One region of the Kosakonia radicincitans DSM 16656 genome, then DNA from elsewhere that is predicted to be linked to it. Evidence: predicted binding sites of a transcription regulator. Region 1 holds the regulator's gene; each other region holds the start of a gene.
What was found. The regulator PurR, encoded in region 1, represses purine synthesis genes. The targets are predictions, from matches to a motif close to CANGCAAACGTTTGCNTG.
Positions count from the first base shown of each region.

Region 2: a site for PurR is predicted at 3,046-3,063, ahead of Y71_RS00395 (nucleobase:cation symporter-2 family protein). Genes of this name have one in related genera too.
Region 3: a site for PurR is predicted at 2,844-2,861, ahead of glyA (serine hydroxymethyltransferase). Genes of this name have one in related genera too.

Region 1 covers NZ_CP018016.1:3,122,230-3,127,656, reverse strand. Annotated here, with positions in the region: gene punC (purine nucleoside transporter PunC) at 1-400, opposite strand, end outside; gene punR (DNA-binding transcriptional activator PunR) at 511-1,422, shown strand; gene purR (HTH-type transcriptional repressor PurR) at 1,442-2,467, opposite strand; gene cydH (cytochrome bd-I oxidase subunit CydH) at 2,767-2,856, shown strand; gene Y71_RS14930 (MFS transporter) at 3,021-4,190, shown strand; gene sodB (superoxide dismutase [Fe]) at 4,221-4,802, opposite strand; gene Y71_RS14920 (C40 family peptidase) at 4,926-5,427, opposite strand, start outside.
Region 2 covers NZ_CP018016.1:76,806-82,232, forward strand. Annotated here, with positions in the region: gene Y71_RS00390 (AsmA family protein) at 1-1,488, opposite strand, end outside; gene Y71_RS00395 (nucleobase:cation symporter-2 family protein) at 1,609-2,994, opposite strand; gene recG (ATP-dependent DNA helicase RecG) at 3,119-5,200, opposite strand; gene trmH (tRNA (guanosine(18)-2'-O)-methyltransferase TrmH) at 5,204-5,427, opposite strand, start outside.
Region 3 covers NZ_CP018016.1:1,374,535-1,379,961, reverse strand. Annotated here, with positions in the region: gene Y71_RS06905 (3-phenylpropionate MFS transporter) at 1-7, opposite strand, end outside; gene rcnR (Ni(II)/Co(II)-binding transcriptional repressor RcnR) at 97-369, opposite strand; gene Y71_RS06895 (nickel/cobalt efflux protein RcnA) at 512-1,408, shown strand; gene glyA (serine hydroxymethyltransferase) at 1,479-2,732, opposite strand; gene hmpA (NO-inducible flavohemoprotein) at 3,045-4,229, shown strand; gene glnB (nitrogen regulatory protein P-II) at 4,267-4,605, opposite strand; gene glrR (two-component system response regulator GlrR) at 4,680-5,427, opposite strand, start outside.

The sequences.
Region 1 (5,427 bases):
TCGCGAAGATACGGTTAACGCGGTGTGCCGGATAGTGGTCAGTGACCAGCGCCTGCCAGCTAACCGTAGCGGCGCAAACGCCGATTGCCTGTACGAAACGCAGCGCAAGTAACAGGCTGGCGTCCCGTACCCACAATGTTCCCAGACAGCCAAGTGCGAAAATAGTCAGCCCGCTCAACAAAATAGGTCTGCGGCCATAGCGATCCGACAAGGGGCCCCATACCAGTTGTGCGACAGCAAAGCCTGCCAGAAACAAACTCAGCGTGGCGCTGACGATGGCCGGGGAGGTTTGCAAATCTTGTTGTATCGCGCTAAACGCGGGCAGGTACATATCGGTGGCTAAAAAGCCCAGCACGCTTAATCCCGCGAGCCAGACTAAAAATCCTTTTCCAGGTTGCATTTGAGTTCTCATCTTGTTGCTTCTTCAGGGCTGTCGAGTGTAAGGAGTGCTTTCCTGCTTGTGAAACGCTAATATTTGCGCAGTGGTTTCAAAATTTTTGCAGGCAGATTATGTGGTCAGAATATTCACTCGAAGTGGTTGATGCTGTTGCGCGCAACGGCAGTTTCAGCGGTGCCGCCCAGGAGCTGCACCGCGTACCTTCAGCGGTGAGCTATACGGTGCGCCAACTCGAAGAGTGGCTGGCAGTTCCGTTATTTGAACGCCGTCATCGGGATGTGGAGTTAACGCCCGCCGGAAGCTGGTTTTTAAAAGAGGGGCGATCTGTTATCAAAAAAATGCAGATCACCCGCCAGCAGTGCCAACAGATCGCCAACGGCTGGCGCGGCCAACTGGCGATTGCCGTGGATAACATTGTGAAACCGGCACGAACACGGCAACTGATCGTCGATTTCTACCGACATTTTAACGATGTCGAGTTACAGGTTTACCAGGAGGTGTTCAACGGTGTCTGGGATGCGCTGGCAGATGGCCGCGTTGAGGTGGCGATTGGCGCGACCCAGGCGATCCCGGTCGGTGGACGGTACGCGTTTCGTGATATGGGCATGCTGAGCTGGAAATGCGTGGTCTCCAGCCGCCATCCGCTGGCATCAATGCCCGGCCCGCTAAGCGATGAAACGTTGCGCAACTGGCCTTCGTTGATCCAGGAAGATACGTCGCGCTCGTTGCCAAAACGTATTACCTGGCTGCTGGATAACCAGAAGCGGGTAATCGTGCCGGACTGGTCCGCTTCAGAAGCCTGCCTTTCTGCCGGGCTGTGTGTGGGGATGGTGCCCGCGCATTTCGCGCGTCCGCGGCTGGACAGCGGCGACTGGGTGGCGCTGGAACTGGAGAACCCGTTTCCGGATGCGGCCTGCTGCCTGACATGGCAACAAAATGACGCATCACCGGCGTTGAACTGGCTGCTGGAGTATCTGGGGGACAGTGAGACGCTGAACAGCGAATGGTTGCGGGAGCCGGAGTAGCGGCCCCCGCAGGGCGTGATTAACGGCGGTAGTCGCGGAACGGACCATCCGCCACCGAACGACGCTCGATCAGACGCGGATGGACTTCAATGGACTGCGACTCTTCGCGCTTGTTGACGATACGATCGAGCAACATGGTAAACGCCGTTTCGCCCAGCGAATCTTTCGGCTGATGGATGGTGGTCAGTGCGGGCGTAAAGTAGCGGGAATTACGCACATTGTCATAGCCGATCAGCGAAATATCCTGGGGAACGCGCAGCCCCATCTCATCCGCCGCGCAGAGCGCACCCATCGCCATAATATCGCCGCCGCAGAACACGGCAGTAGGGCGGTGGGACTGGTTGAGGATTTGCTGCATCGCCCGGTAACCCGATTCCGGTTCAAAGTCGCCCTGCACGATCCAGTTTTCCGGTACGGTAATGATCGCCTCTTCCATCGCTTTCATAAAACCGGCGAGGCGGCCTGCGCCGGTGTTGCGCTCCAGCGGGCCTGGAATGACGCCGATATCGCGATGTCCGCGCTCAATCAGATAGCGGCCAGCCATATAGCCGCCTTCAAAAGCATTATCAATGACCGAATCGGTAAAATCGGCTTTCGCCTCGCCCCAGTCCATCACCACCATTGGGATATTACGGTACTCTTCCAGCATGCTCAGCAGCGACTCCGGGTATTCGGAGCACATCACCAGCAGGCCATCGACACGTTTTTGCGCCATCATCGACAGGTAGGCGCGCTGTTTCTCAAGGCTGTTCCAGGCGTTGCCGAGGATCAAGGTGTAGCCTTTCTGGAAGCATTTTTTCTCTACGGCTTCGATGATCTCGGCAAAATAGGCGGCTTCGCTGCTTGTGGCCAGTAAACCGATCGATTTGGTGTGATTGACCTTCAGGCTACGTGCCACAGCGCTGGGGGAGTAATGTAACTCTTTAATCGCCGCCCATACGGCATTGCGAGTCTCTTCAGCGACGAAGCGCGTTTTGTTAATTACATGTGATACGGTTGTAGTGGAAACGTTTGCTCGTTTCGCGACGTCTTTAATCGTTGCCATCAGAAATCACTCCAGACCATATCATAAGCTCCTGATAATACTTAAGGTAAACGTTTGCCTTCCATCACCCTGAACCCCAGCAAAGTGAGTGCGGTACGCCGGGAAAAAGACACTAAACGTCAGGAGGGGAGTCAATGGCCGGTACGCTAATAAATTTAGCGTCGAATTTTGTCTTATCTTGAGCAAAAGGGGAAGCGCTAAAACATATCTCCTCCTAATTCCTGCAAGATTTTTATGATTATTTGTGCAAAAATGCGCAAACTCACTTTTTGTGGGGAAATGAAAATGGAGAAAAATTGATGAGCACCGATCTGAAGTATTCTTTGGTCACTACCGTCATTGTTCTGAGCCTGATTGTTTTCGGTGGGCTGACCGCCGCGCTGCATTGATCTGGCACGAGGGAGAGCCTTCTCCCTCGGCTTTCCCCGCCATTGTTATCACTTCTGCAATAATCTTTTGTCATTCTGCTAACTTCTGTTTTTTGTGATTGCTGTCATACTTTTGACTTCTGCGACAGTGTCTCCAACCGACACGGCTTTTTCGGAGTCAAACGATGAAAGTAAATTTCCCTCTGCTTGCCCTGGCGATTGGCGCCTTTGGGATAGGTACAACGGAGTTCTCCCCGATGGGATTGCTGCCCGTTATTGCCCGTGGCGTCGATGTTTCCATTCCGGCGGCGGGGATGTTGATTAGCGCTTATGCGATTGGCGTGATGGTGGGGGCGCCGCTGATGACGCTGCTGCTGTCGCACCGTGGCAGACGTAACGCGCTGATCTTCCTGATGGCGATCTTTACGCTGGGTAATGTGCTGTCGGCAATCGCGCCGGACTACACCACCTTAATGCTGGCGCGCATCGTTACCAGCCTCAACCACGGCGCCTTCTTTGGTCTGGGATCGGTTGTTGCCGCAAGCGTGGTGGCAAAAGAGAAACAAGCCAGCGCCGTCGCCACCATGTTTATGGGGCTGACTATCGCCAATATTGGCGGTGTGCCTGCTGCAACCTGGCTGGGTGAAACCATCGGCTGGCGCATGTCGTTTATGGCGACCGCCGTGCTGGGTCTGGTTGCCATGCTGAGCCTCTACTTTTCACTGCCTGGCGGCGGAACGGGCGAACGTCCGGATGTACGCAAAGAGTTGTCCGTGCTGGTTCGTCCACAGGTGCTGTCGGCACTGCTGACGACGGTGCTCGGCGCGGGCGCGATGTTCACGCTTTATACCTATATTTCGCCGGTGCTGCGCACCATTACTGATGCTACGCCGGTGTTTGTTACCGGGATGTTGGTGCTGATTGGCGTCGGTTTCTCGATTGGCAACTACCTTGGCGGCAAACTGGCGGATCGTTCGGTAACCGGTACGCTGAAAGGTTTTCTTATCCTGCTGATTGCCATCATGCTGGCTATTCCGTTCCTGGCCCGCAGCGAAGTAGGCGCGGCTATCAGCATGGTGGTCTGGGGCGCAGCGACCTTTGCTGTGGTTCCGCCGCTGCAAATGCGTGTAATGCGCGTCGCACATGAAGCGCCAGGACTCTCTTCTTCAGTGAACATTGGTGCCTTTAACCTCGGTAACGCACTCGGTGCGGCTGCGGGCGGCGCGGTGATCTCCGGCGGCCTGGGATATGATTTTGTCCCGGTGATGGGGGCGATTATTGCGGGGCTTGGGCTGATGGTGGTGCTGTTTTCCGGGCGCTCCCGGCCGGAACGAGCCTGTGCGGCAGTCGAGTAAAAAGAGGAGGGGCAATGCCCCTCCTTTGTTTTATGCGGCGAAATTCTTCGCCACGAAGGCCCAGTTGACCAGCGCCCAGAAGTGTTCAAGGTAGTTCGGACGGGCGTTGCGGTAGTCAATGTAATAAGCATGTTCCCAGACATCGACAGTCAGCAACGGTGTCGCATCCGTCGTCAGCGGGGTTCCCGCATTGGACGTTGAGACAATCGCCAACCCGCCATCCGCTTTTTTCACCAGCCATGTCCAGCCTGAACCAAAGTTCTTCACTGCGGCATCGGTAAACTGCGCTTTGAACTCCGCAAAGCCGCCAAAGGCTTTAGCAATCGCAGCGGCCAGTTCGCCAGTCGGCTCACCACCAGCGTGCGGCGCGAGGCAATTCCAGTAAAAGGTGTGGTTCCAGACCTGAGCGGCGTTATTGAACACGCCACCTTCGCTGTGCTTAACGATCTCTTCCAGCGTTTTGCCTTCGAAGGCGGTGCCTTTGATCAGGTTGTTGAGGTTAGTGACATAAGTCTGATGGTGCTTACCATAGTGATACTCCAGCGTTTCGGCTGAGATATGCGGCATCAGGGCGTCTTTTGCATACGGTAATGCAGGTAATTCGAACGACATTGCTACTCTCCTTCATTATTTTAATACACCCAATAACCCTATTGAGTGTGAGGCTTAGAGTAACAAATCGCGGGGACGGGAAAAAGAGAACATCGCCTGTCGCAATGACGACAGGCGATGGGATCAACGAATGGTTTTCGGCGTAACGACGCGGCGAGCGCCGACGTAATGGCGCTGCCAGTAGTCTTCGCTCAGGGAAGTGACCTGAATATCCTGGCCGCTGCGCGGAGACTGGATAAACTTGCCGTTACCAACGTACACACCAACGTGATCGGCGGTACCGCGACCCTGCGTGCGGAAGAATACCAGATCGCCGCTTTCCAGTTCCGCCACATTCACCGGCGACGCATCACGCAGGTGATACATTTCGTTGGCGGTGCGCGGAATGCGGAATTTCACCAAATCCTTATAGGCGTAATAGACCAGACCACTACAATCAAAACCGGTACTCGGCGAGGTGCCACCCCAGCGGTAAGGTTTACCAATCTGGTTCATTAGTTTCGACATCGCCGTTTTCTGGGCTTTCTGGATACGTACTTTATGTGCCTCAGCAATGGTCGTGGTTTTTTTGACTTTGACACAATGAGGCTTGCGGCCTTTGCGCGGCGTACTGCATTTTTCCGTC
Region 2 (5,427 bases), 2.8 Mb from region 1:
CGGTACACCGCGTCCGTTCAGGCTGACATTGACGCTGCGATCCGGCGTTTGCGAGACCACGGCTTTCGCCTCCAGCAACCCTTTGTCGGTGAAGGCGCTCAGCTCGGTAATATTGACCATGTTGCCGTTGGCATTCAGCGCCAGCGACGGACGGCGCACGTCCACGCGGTTGAATGTTGCCGCTGCGGCATTTAGTTTTGCGCTACCGCTCCAGACGCCCCATTTTCCTTCGCGCACCAGTTGCAGATTGTCGCCATAACCATCCAGCGAGGTGAGCTGCCACGGGAACGTCGGATCGATATCAATCACCAGGTTGCGGCTGGCGCTGAATTTCTTCAGCGTTACCGTGTTCAGCCACGGCGGCAGATCGTCCATCCACAGTTGCTTCCAGTTTTCCGGCAGTGTGTACTCCAGCCCGGCGAATGCGGCGTCGTCGAGCACCAGCGCATGGCCCGCGCGATACCAGTTACCGGAGGTGCGCACCATGCCGTTTTCCCAGCGCGAGGTGAATTGCTGTAGCGCAATTCCCTGCGGAGAAAAGTTAGCATTCAGGATCGGGTCGAACAGGTGCAGCGAGCCGTAAATAAACTCGCTGGCGTTCATCGACAGCCTGCCGTCGTCGCTCTGCCAGTCACCCTTAATCAGCGTCAAATTGCTCAGGCTCAGATCGAGGTCGGTAACCGCCCAGCCCGGCCCCTGTAAACGCGCGTCCGTCACGTCGACACGGCCAATCTGTAATGACGGCAGTGTGGTGAGCGGGTTGAAGAAATCGAGCAGGGTTTTATCGCTTTGCAGGCGAATATCGTTCAGGCGCAGATTATTCACCACCCAGCCGCCATCGGCAGTGCGTTTCGCATCGCCGGTCAGCGAGCCGCGCGCCATGTCCGCGCCGATAGTCGTCAGGGTAACAACATCTTTGTCGATGCTGCCCTGAATGAGCACGTTGCTGGCCGGAACGCCGTTTAACGTCAGCGAACCGGCGCTCATCTGAATTTGCGTTTTACTGCCCAGCACATTGCCAGCCACCGGCTGCCAGGGCGAGACGCCGCCCATCACCCGTTGCGCGCTCAGATCCCAGCCCGTGGTCGGGCTATTGAACGCCATATTATTGAGTTGCAGGCGATCGGCCTGGAAGGGAAGCGGCGCGGCAGACGGGGAGAAATTGAGCGTGCCATCCTGCAATAAAATAGTGTCGGCGTGCAGCGGATCGGTCAACTGGCGGCTGCTCAGGCCAATATCCACGGTTTTAGCGACCAGTGTCGCCGGGTTGCCTTTGCGGCCGAAATTGACGTTTTTCAGTAATACATGGGAAGGCGAGGAGAAGCGGTGATCAATCACGTCGAAGGTGAGGTGATAGTCGCTGTTGTTATTCACCCAGTTGCTGACCTGTGTCGCACCCCAACGGGTTTGCAGCAGAAAATAAGCGGCCACTATCGCCAGTAGCAGGACGATAACGACAACTAAAAGCAGCTTTCCAAGAAATTTCATGATCTTCCATCCCCGAAGTGTCAATCAGGCAGTTATGCACGATTTATGCGCAATGCTCAAGGGCGGAATGATGAAAGGAGATGACAGCGGCAGCCGGTAAGCCCGGCTGCCGTGGCGCGGTCAGTTTTTCTCTGGCGGAAAAATCAGATTCAATACAATTGCGGTGATACCGCCTGCGGCGATACCGGAGGAGAGCAGGTTTTTCAGCCAGTCAGGCGCGAATTGCAGGATCTGCGGCTGCTGGGAAACGCCAAGGCCCACGGCCAGCGACAGCGCGATAATCATAATCGCGCGACGGTTCAGTGGCTCGCGGGAGACGATACGCACGCCGGAAGCGGCAATCGTACCGAACATCACCAGCGTTGCGCCGCCGAGCACCGGCTCAGGCAGCTGCTGAACGAAAGCGCTGACCGCCGGGAACAGACCCAGCACAACCAGCATCAGCGCCACGAAGAAACCGATATAGCGGCTGGCGACGCCGGTCAACTGAATCACGCCGTTGTTCTGGCCAAAGCAGGAGTTCGGGAAAGTGTTGAACACCGCCGAAACAAACGAGTTGATGCCGTTTGCCAGCACGCCGCCTTTCAGGCGCTTCATGTACACCGGGCCGGCGACGGGCTGCTCGGAAACGTCAGAGGTGGCGGTGATGTCGCCGATGGTTTCCAGCGAGGTGATCATAAATACCAGCATCAGCGGCAGCAGCAGGTTCCAGTCGATGCTCAGGCCGTAATAGAGCGGGGTTGGTACCATAAAGGCGTTCGCTGGCGCGCTATATTCCGGCAGCATGCCCATAAACAGCGCCAGCACATAACCGACCGCCATGGCAATCACCAGCGAAGCAATACGCAGGTACGGGTTACGCTGACGGTTGAGCAGAATAATGATGGCCAGCACCACGCCCGCCAGCAGCAGATTTTTCGGCGCGCCGAAGGTGTGGTTGCCCATTGCGGCAAAACCGCCGCCGACGGAAGTCAGGCCAACCTGGATCAGCGACAGGCCGATAATCATCACCACCACGCCGGAAACCAGCGGGGTAATAATGCGGCGTGCCAGCGGCAGAATGCGCGAGATAACCATTTCGGTACAGCTTGCCAGCATCAGGGTGCCGAACAGCGCAGCCATCATAGTTGGTACATCCGCACCGCCGGTTTTCAGCGCCGTGCCGCCCATAATCAGTGGCGCAACGAAGTTGAAGCTGGTGCCCTGAATCGATAGCAGACCGGAACCCACCGGGCCCCAGGCTTTAATCTGGATGATGGAAGCGACGCCGGAGGCGAACAGCGACATGCTGATGATGTGCTGAGTGTCCTGAGCCGGTAACCCCAGCGCCTGACAGATCAGCAGCGCGGGCGTAATCACGCCAACAAACATCGCCAGCAGGTGTTGCAGTGCAGCAAACAGGGTTTGCGGCAGCGGCGGGCGGTCTTCAAGGCGATAGATCAGCTCGCTGGGTTGAGTCTGCGCAACCGGTTGCGCACTTTCGGACTCGATGGTGTTTAAGGACATCTCAGACAATCCCCTGATGGAAAAGCGCTGATTTTATCGGACTGTTTGGTAAAAGCAAACGGTTGCTATGTTAAAAACACACTTTTCGAAGGGATGTTATTTCTACCGGCTAAAGTCCTGAAACTCAGGCGTTGGAGTAGCGTTCTGTTTCCGGCATCCAGCGTTCGATTAATGCCGCTGCAAGCTGCGGATAACGCTCGTGAATATGGCGGGCGACACGCTGAACTTCCGGGATCATCGCCTTGTCGCGCAGCAGGTCGGCGACTTTGAATTCCGCATTGCCGGTCTGGCGGGTTCCGAGCAGCTCGCCGGGACCGCGAATTTCCAGATCCTTTTGCGCAATGACAAAGCCGTCGTTGCTGTCGCGCAGCACCTGTAAGCGTTTTTGCGCTGTCTTTGAGAGCGGGGATTTGTAGAGCAAAACGCAGTGCGAGGCTACCGCGCCGCGCCCGACGCGCCCGCGTAGCTGGTGGAGTTGCGCAAGGCCGAGCCGCTCCGGGTTTTCGATAATCATCAGGCTGGAGTTGGGCACATCCACGCCGACTTCAATTACCGTGGTCGCGACCAGCAGATGCAGCTCACCCTGTTTGAACGCCTGCATGACTGCCTGTTTTTCCGCTGGCTTCATGCGGCCATGCACGAGCCCGACATTCAGCTCCGGTAGCGCGAGTTTCAGCTCTTCCCAGGTGGCTTCTGCCGCCTGCGCTTCCAGAAGATCGGACTCTTCAATCAGCGTACATACCCAGTACGCCTGACGGCCTTCATCGATGCAGGCATTGCGCACGCGATCGATAATCTCATTGCGGCGTGTATCCGGGATGGCAACCGTGGTGACTGGCGTACGGCCCGGCGGCAGTTCGTCGATAACCGACGTATCGAGATCGGCATAGGCGGTCATCGCCAGCGTGCGTGGAATCGGGGTGGCCGTCATGATTAACTGGTGAGGATGGAAACCCTGCTGCTGGCCTTTCTCCCACAGCGCCAGACGCTGGTGGACACCAAAGCGGTGTTGCTCATCGATAATCACCAGCGCGAGGCCGTTAAACTGCACCTGCTCCTGGAAAATAGCGTGCGTGCCGACCACCATCTGGACTTCGCCATTAGCAATGGCATCCTGCTGTGCCTGGCGCGCCTTCCCTTTTTGTTTTCCCGCCAGCCAGCCCACTTCGATACCGAGCGGCGCAAACCAGTTGCGGAAATTGTTGGCGTGCTGCTCAGCCAGCAGCTCGGTCGGTGCCATCATCGCCACCTGCTTACCGTTGGCGATCGCCCGTAATGCGGCCAGTGCGGCAACCAGCGTTTTACCGGAGCCGACATCGCCTTGTACCAGGCGCATCATCGGAATATCCAGCGCCATATCGCGCTCGATTTCCGCCACGACCCGCGCCTGTGCGCCGGTCGGTTTAAACGGTAGCGACGCCAGCAGGTCTTGCTTCAGCTCATCTTTGGCAACGAGCGGCTGCGCATGATAGCGCTGAGCCCCGGCGCGCAGCGCCAGCATACTCAGGTTATGCGCCAGTAATTCTTCAAGGATCAAACGGCGCTGTGCCGGATGCGTACCCGCTTCGAGTTCAGCCAGCTGCAATGACGGCGGTGGGCGATGCAGTGTGTGCAGCGCTTCCGGCAGGCTCATCATGCCCTGTGCCAGCTCAGGCGGCAGCAGTTCGCTGATGGCGCAGGTCGCCAGCAGTTCCAGCGCCTGGTCGGTCAGTTTACGCAATGTCGCCTGCTTAATCCCTTCGGTGGTGGGATAAACCGGCGTAAGCGTTTCCTGTAATTCGGGAGTACTGAGATCGCCCTGCACGCGGTATTCCGGGTGAATCATCTCCGCACCATACTTCCCGCGCTTTGCTTCGCCATAGGCCAGCACGCGGCGGCCAGTGGCGAGGCTGTTTTTCATTGCCGCGTTGAAGTTGAAAAAGCGCATGGTGAGGATGCCGGAACCGTCGCTGATCTGGCAGGTCATCATTCGGCGACCGCCGAAAGTGATATTGCAGTTCAGCACTTCGCCTTCCACCGTGGCGTAGATGCCCGGCAGCAGGTCGGCAATAGGGTAAAGTTGGGTGCGATCTTCGTAACGCAGCGGCAGGTGAAGCAGCAGATCCTGCACGGTGTGCAGGCCGATTTTCGCCAGTTTGCTGCTCTGCGCCGCGCCGACGCCGGTCAGCGAACTTAAGGGCACCGCGTCGAGCAGCTTACCTTTCATCGGTTATCCTGCCGCCTGCATAGTGGACCACCACATGGGGTCGGCTTCGATTTGGCCTTCCGAATTGACGTGCGGGTAAGGCAGCCCTTTACGTTTCGCGACTTTCGCCAGCACCGGGTAACCTCCTTCGAACAGCAAGCGCTGCTGCTCTTCATCCGGCAGCATGCTGTTTTCGCGCTGGTACATACCGGCGTTTTGCCGCTGACGCTGCGCTTCATACAGAATTA
Region 3 (5,427 bases), 1.7 Mb from region 1:
AGACCATGATTTCCTCCTGAATGGTGGCGATAGTCTGGAGGCAAATGGCAAGGCTTGCAAGTAACAATCAGATAACACGCGCGCTCGCGCAACTTATTAACGGATATAGGAATCGAGTACGCTGAGCACGACATCGAGATCGGCCTCGCGCTTGATTTCATCGTTTTCATGGACAATGTGATCCGTCAAATGCCCCTTGATCACTTCGCGCATCAAGCCGTTTACTGCGCCACGAATGGCGGCGATTTGCTGCAAGACTTGCGAGCATTCATGGGGCTCGTCGAGCATTTTTTTCAGCGCCGCTACCTGCCCTTCAATTTTGCTGGCCCGCGCTTTCAGCTTTCGTTTATCCCTGATGGTATGCGACATACAGCCCTCTACTCATTCATGCGTAACGGATATCAGCATACCATGCATTAACTGGGGGGGAGTTTATTTCTACTGGGGGATAGTATTTTTTACTGGGGGGGAGTAGATTAAAGCGCACAAAATGTTATCGAGAATTATTCTCATGAACGACTTCACCACTCTTTTTCAGCAAGGGAATGCCTGGTTTTTTATCCCCAGCGCGATACTGCTTGGTGCGTTGCACGGCCTGGAACCGGGCCACTCAAAGACGATGATGGCAGCCTTTATCATCGCTATCAAAGGCACCGTCAAACAGGCGGTGATGCTGGGGCTGGCAGCCACGCTGTCGCATACGGTTGTCGTCTGGCTGATTGCGCTGGGCGGCATGTATCTCAGCGGCAAGTTCACGGCGCAATCTGTGGAGCCCTGGCTGCAAATGGTTTCTGCGGTCATCATCATCGGTACCGCAGCATGGATGTTTTTACGCACCTGGCAGGGTGAGCACGCCTGGAAAAATGATCATCACAACGACCACGATCATCACCACCATCATTCTCACGATCACCACCATGATCATGAGCATTCGCATCACAGCCGCGGGCTGATCTTCCAGCCTGTTCAGGCCGTCAGTCTGGCGCAGCCGGCCATTCTGTCGGTGCGTAAGGTGGTGAAAGAAGAGGAGTATCAGGATGCGCACGAACGGGCGCATGCCAGGGATATTGAGCGTCGCTTTAACGGGACGGAAGTGACCAATGGGCAGATCCTGCTGTTTGGTCTGACCGGCGGGCTGATCCCCTGCCCGGCGGCGATCACCATTCTGCTGATCTGTATTCAGCTCAAAGCGCTGACGCTGGGCGCCACGCTGGTAATCTGTTTCAGTATCGGCCTTGCGCTGACGCTGGTCGCAGTCGGCGTCGGTGCAGCTTTTAGCGTACAGCAGGCGGCAAAACGCTGGTCCGGCTTCAATACGATCGCCCGTAAAGCCCCTTACTTCTCCAGCGCGCTGATCGCGCTGGTCGGAATGTATATGGGCATTCACGGTTACGCCAGCTTACAGTAATGCGCATTTGCCAGGCGACAGGCGTAAAAAAGGCCGCTCAATGCGGCCTTTTTGCTTTCAGATCTAATGCTTACGCGTAAACCGGGAAGCGTGCGCAGATATCCAGCACTTTCTGTTTGGTGCGCTCAATAACCGCTTCGTCATTGATGCTGTCCAGCACGTCACACATCCAGCCAGCCAGCTCTTTCACTTCCGCTTCTTTGAAGCCGCGACGAGTGACTGCCGGGCTGCCGATACGGATACCGGAAGTAACGAACGGGCTCTTCGGATCGTTCGGCACGCTGTTTTTGTTAACGGTGATGTTCGCACGACCCAGTGCAGCGTCTGCTTCTTTACCGGTCAGATTTTTGTCTACCAGATCCAGCAGGAACAGGTGGTTGTCCGTACCGCCGGAAACCACTTTGTAACCGCGGCTCAGGAACACTTCAACCATCGCTTTGGCGTTTTTCGCGACCTGCTGCTGGTAGGCTTTGAACTCTGGCTCCATCGCTTCTTTCAGCGCCACCGCTTTACCGGCGATCACGTGCATCAGCGGGCCGCCCTGGCCGCCAGGGAAGACGGCGGAGTTCAGTTTTTTGTACAGCTCTTCGCTACCGCCTTTCGCCAGGATCAGGCCGCCGCGCGGACCCGCCAGGGTTTTGTGCGTGGTGGTAGTCACAACGTGTGCATGAGGAACCGGGTTCGGATAAACGCCTGCGGCGACCAGGCCAGCAACGTGCGCCATATCGACGAACAGGTAAGCGCCGATGCTGTCGGCAATTTCACGCATTTTCGCCCAGTCAACCACGCCGGAGTAAGCAGAGAAGCCGCCGATGATCATTTTCGGTTTGTGCTTCTGCGCTTGTTCATTCAGATCGTTGTAATCGATATGGCCAGTTTCATCGATGCCGTAAGGTACGATGTTGTACAGCTTGCCGGAGAAGTTCACCGGAGAGCCGTGAGTCAGGTGGCCGCCGTGCGCCAGGTTCATACCCAGCACGGTGTCGCCCGGCTCCAGCAGAGAGGTGTAAACCGCGAAGTTCGCCTGCGAACCGGAGTGCGGCTGCACGTTAGCGTAATCGGCGCCAAACAGCTCTTTTGCACGATCGATAGCCAGTTGCTCAACGATATCCACATATTCGCAACCGCCGTAGTAGCGCTTGCCTGGATAGCCTTCAGCATATTTGTTCGTCAGCTGAGAACCCTGAGCCTGCATCACACGCGGGCTGGTGTAGTTTTCGGAGGCGATTAGTTCAATGTGCTCTTCCTGACGTACTTTTTCTTGCTCCATAGCCTGCCACAATTCGGCATCATAATCGGCAATGTTCATTTCACGCTTTAACATCCGCATCTCCTGACTCAGCTAACAAAACAACTCTTTTCGAAGGCCCAATTTGGGGAACGGCTCACAGTATAACTGATTAATAACCCGATAACAGGTCTTGACAAAGGTTTTTACGCAAACGTTTGGCTCCGCACCAGACAAGGGTTTGAGCGATAACGCCATCCGGCGAGAAAACGGATTTCTTTTCAGGTTTGTGATGCAAGTTATTCACGTTCAAATCCCTTTACATTGTCGGCTCTTTACAAGCCAGTGCGCCGCGCTATAAGATGCATTTAAAATACAACTTTAAAGATTAACCAAAAGGAAGTCCCCATGCTCGACGCCCAAACCATCGCAACGGTAAAAGCCACCCTTCCCCTGCTGGCCGCGACCGGCCCGAAACTGACCGCCCATTTTTATGACCGTATGTTTACACATAATCCGGAGCTGAAAGAGATCTTCAATATGAGCAACCAGCGCAACGGCGATCAGCGTGAAGCGCTGTTTAATGCCATTGCCGCATATGCCAGCAATATTGATAATCTCGCCGCCCTGCTGCCTGCGGTGGAAAAAATCGCCCAGAAACACACCAGCTTCCAGATCCAGCCAGAGCAGTACAACATCGTTGGCGCGCATCTGCTGGCAACGCTGGATGAGATGTTCAGCCCGGGCCAGGAAGTACTGGATGCCTGGGGAAAAGCCTACGGCGTGCTGGCGGGCGTCTTTATCAATCGCGAAGCGCAAATCTACAGCGAGCACGCCGAAAAAACCGGCGGCTGGCAAGGCACTCGCGCTTTCCGTCTGCGTGAGAAAATTTCGCAGAGCGCATTGATCACCAGTTTTGAATTTGAACCTGTCGATGGTCTGCCGGTTGCGGATTATCAGCCGGGGCAATATCTCGGCATCTGGCTGAAGCCGGAAGGTTTTGCCCACCAGGAGATTCGTCAGTATTCGCTGACCCGCCAGCCGAATGGCAAAACGTACCGCATCGCCGTGAAACGCGAAGCAGGCGGTCAGGTTTCCGAATGGCTGCACGACGAAGCCAAACCGGGCGATATCGTTCATCTGGCCGCGCCTGCCGGGGATTTCTTTATGGCTATTCCGGCCACTACGCCAGTAACGCTGATTTCTGCCGGTGTCGGCCAGACACCGATGCTGGCAATGCTGGATCACCTGGCCAAAACGCAGCATCGTGCGCAGGTTAACTGGTTCCACGCCGCGCTTGATGGTCAGGTTCATGCTTTTGCTGATGAAGTCAGCCAGCTTGGCGCTTCACTCAACGGTTTCTACCAGCATGTCTGGTATCAGCAGCCGCAGGCGGCCGATTGCGGTCGTTTTCACAGTGAAGGATTAATGGATTTAAGCGCGCTGGAAGGGAAATTTAGCGATCCGGAGATGCAATTTTATCTGTGCGGCCCGGTCGGGTTTATGCAGTTTGCCGCCCAACAGCTTGTGGCGCTCGGCATTGCCAAAGAGAAGATTCACTACGAATGCTTTGGCCCGCATAAGGTGTTGTAAGTAAGTTTCCCTCACCCCATGGGGTGAGGGAGAAACATCAAATCGCGGCGTCGTCTTCTTCGCCAGTACGGATGCGCACCACGCGCGCCACGTCAAAGACAAAGATTTTACCGTCACCGATTTTGCCAGTTTGCGCCGTGCGGATAATGGTATCCACACAGGTATCAACGATATCGTCAGTCACCACGATTTCAATTTTCACTTTTGGCAGAAAGTCCACCATATACTCGGCGCCGCGATAAAGTTCGGTGTGCCCTTTCTGACGACCAAAACCTTTCACTTCGGTCACTGTCATCCCGGTGATGCCGACTTCCGCCAGCGCTTCGCGCACATCATCCAGTTTGAAAGGTTTAATAATCGCATCAATTTTTTTCATGGTCTTTCCTTACACGCTCTTACCAGTCTGCTGCATCGTAATCGGTTGCTCACAGTAGCATAATCATTTCGCCATTACTCTTTAAAGTCATTGGCGTCCAGCTCATGCCGGGAGAGCAATTTGTAGAATTCGGTGCGGTTGCGCCCCGCCATACGGGCAGCATGTGTCACATTACCTTTGGTGATTTGCAGCAGCTTGCGCAGGTAGTTGAGTTCAAACTGGTTGCGCGCTTCAACAAAGGTCGGCAGCGCGGTGTTTTCACCTTCCAGCGCCTGCTCGACTAGCGCGTCGCTGATCACCGGCGATGAGGTCAGCGCCACGCATTGCTCAATCACGTTCACCAACTGGCGCACGTTACCAGGCCAGGAGGCGGTCATTAAGCGCTTCATCGCATCGGTAGAAAAGGCGCGCACAAAGGGTTTATGCCGATCCGCTGCCTGGCGCAGCAGGTGATTAGCCAGTAGAGGAATATCTTCCGCACGCTCGGCCAGCGCTGGCAGCTTGAGGCTTACCACATTCAGGCGATAGTAGAGATCTTCGCGGAATTCACCGCGCGCCATCGCTTTCGGCAAATCACGGTGCGTCGCCGAAATAATGCGTACATTAATATCAATATCGCGGTTGCTGCCGAGCGGACGCACTTTGCGCTCCTGCAACACACGTAACAGCTTGACCTGTAACGGGATCGGCATATCGCCAATCTCATCAAGAAACAGCGTACCGCCCTCTGCGGCCTGGAACAGACCTTCACGGCTGCTGACCGCGCCAGTGAACGCGCCGCGCGCGTGACCAAACAGCTCTGACTCCAGCAACTGCTCCGGC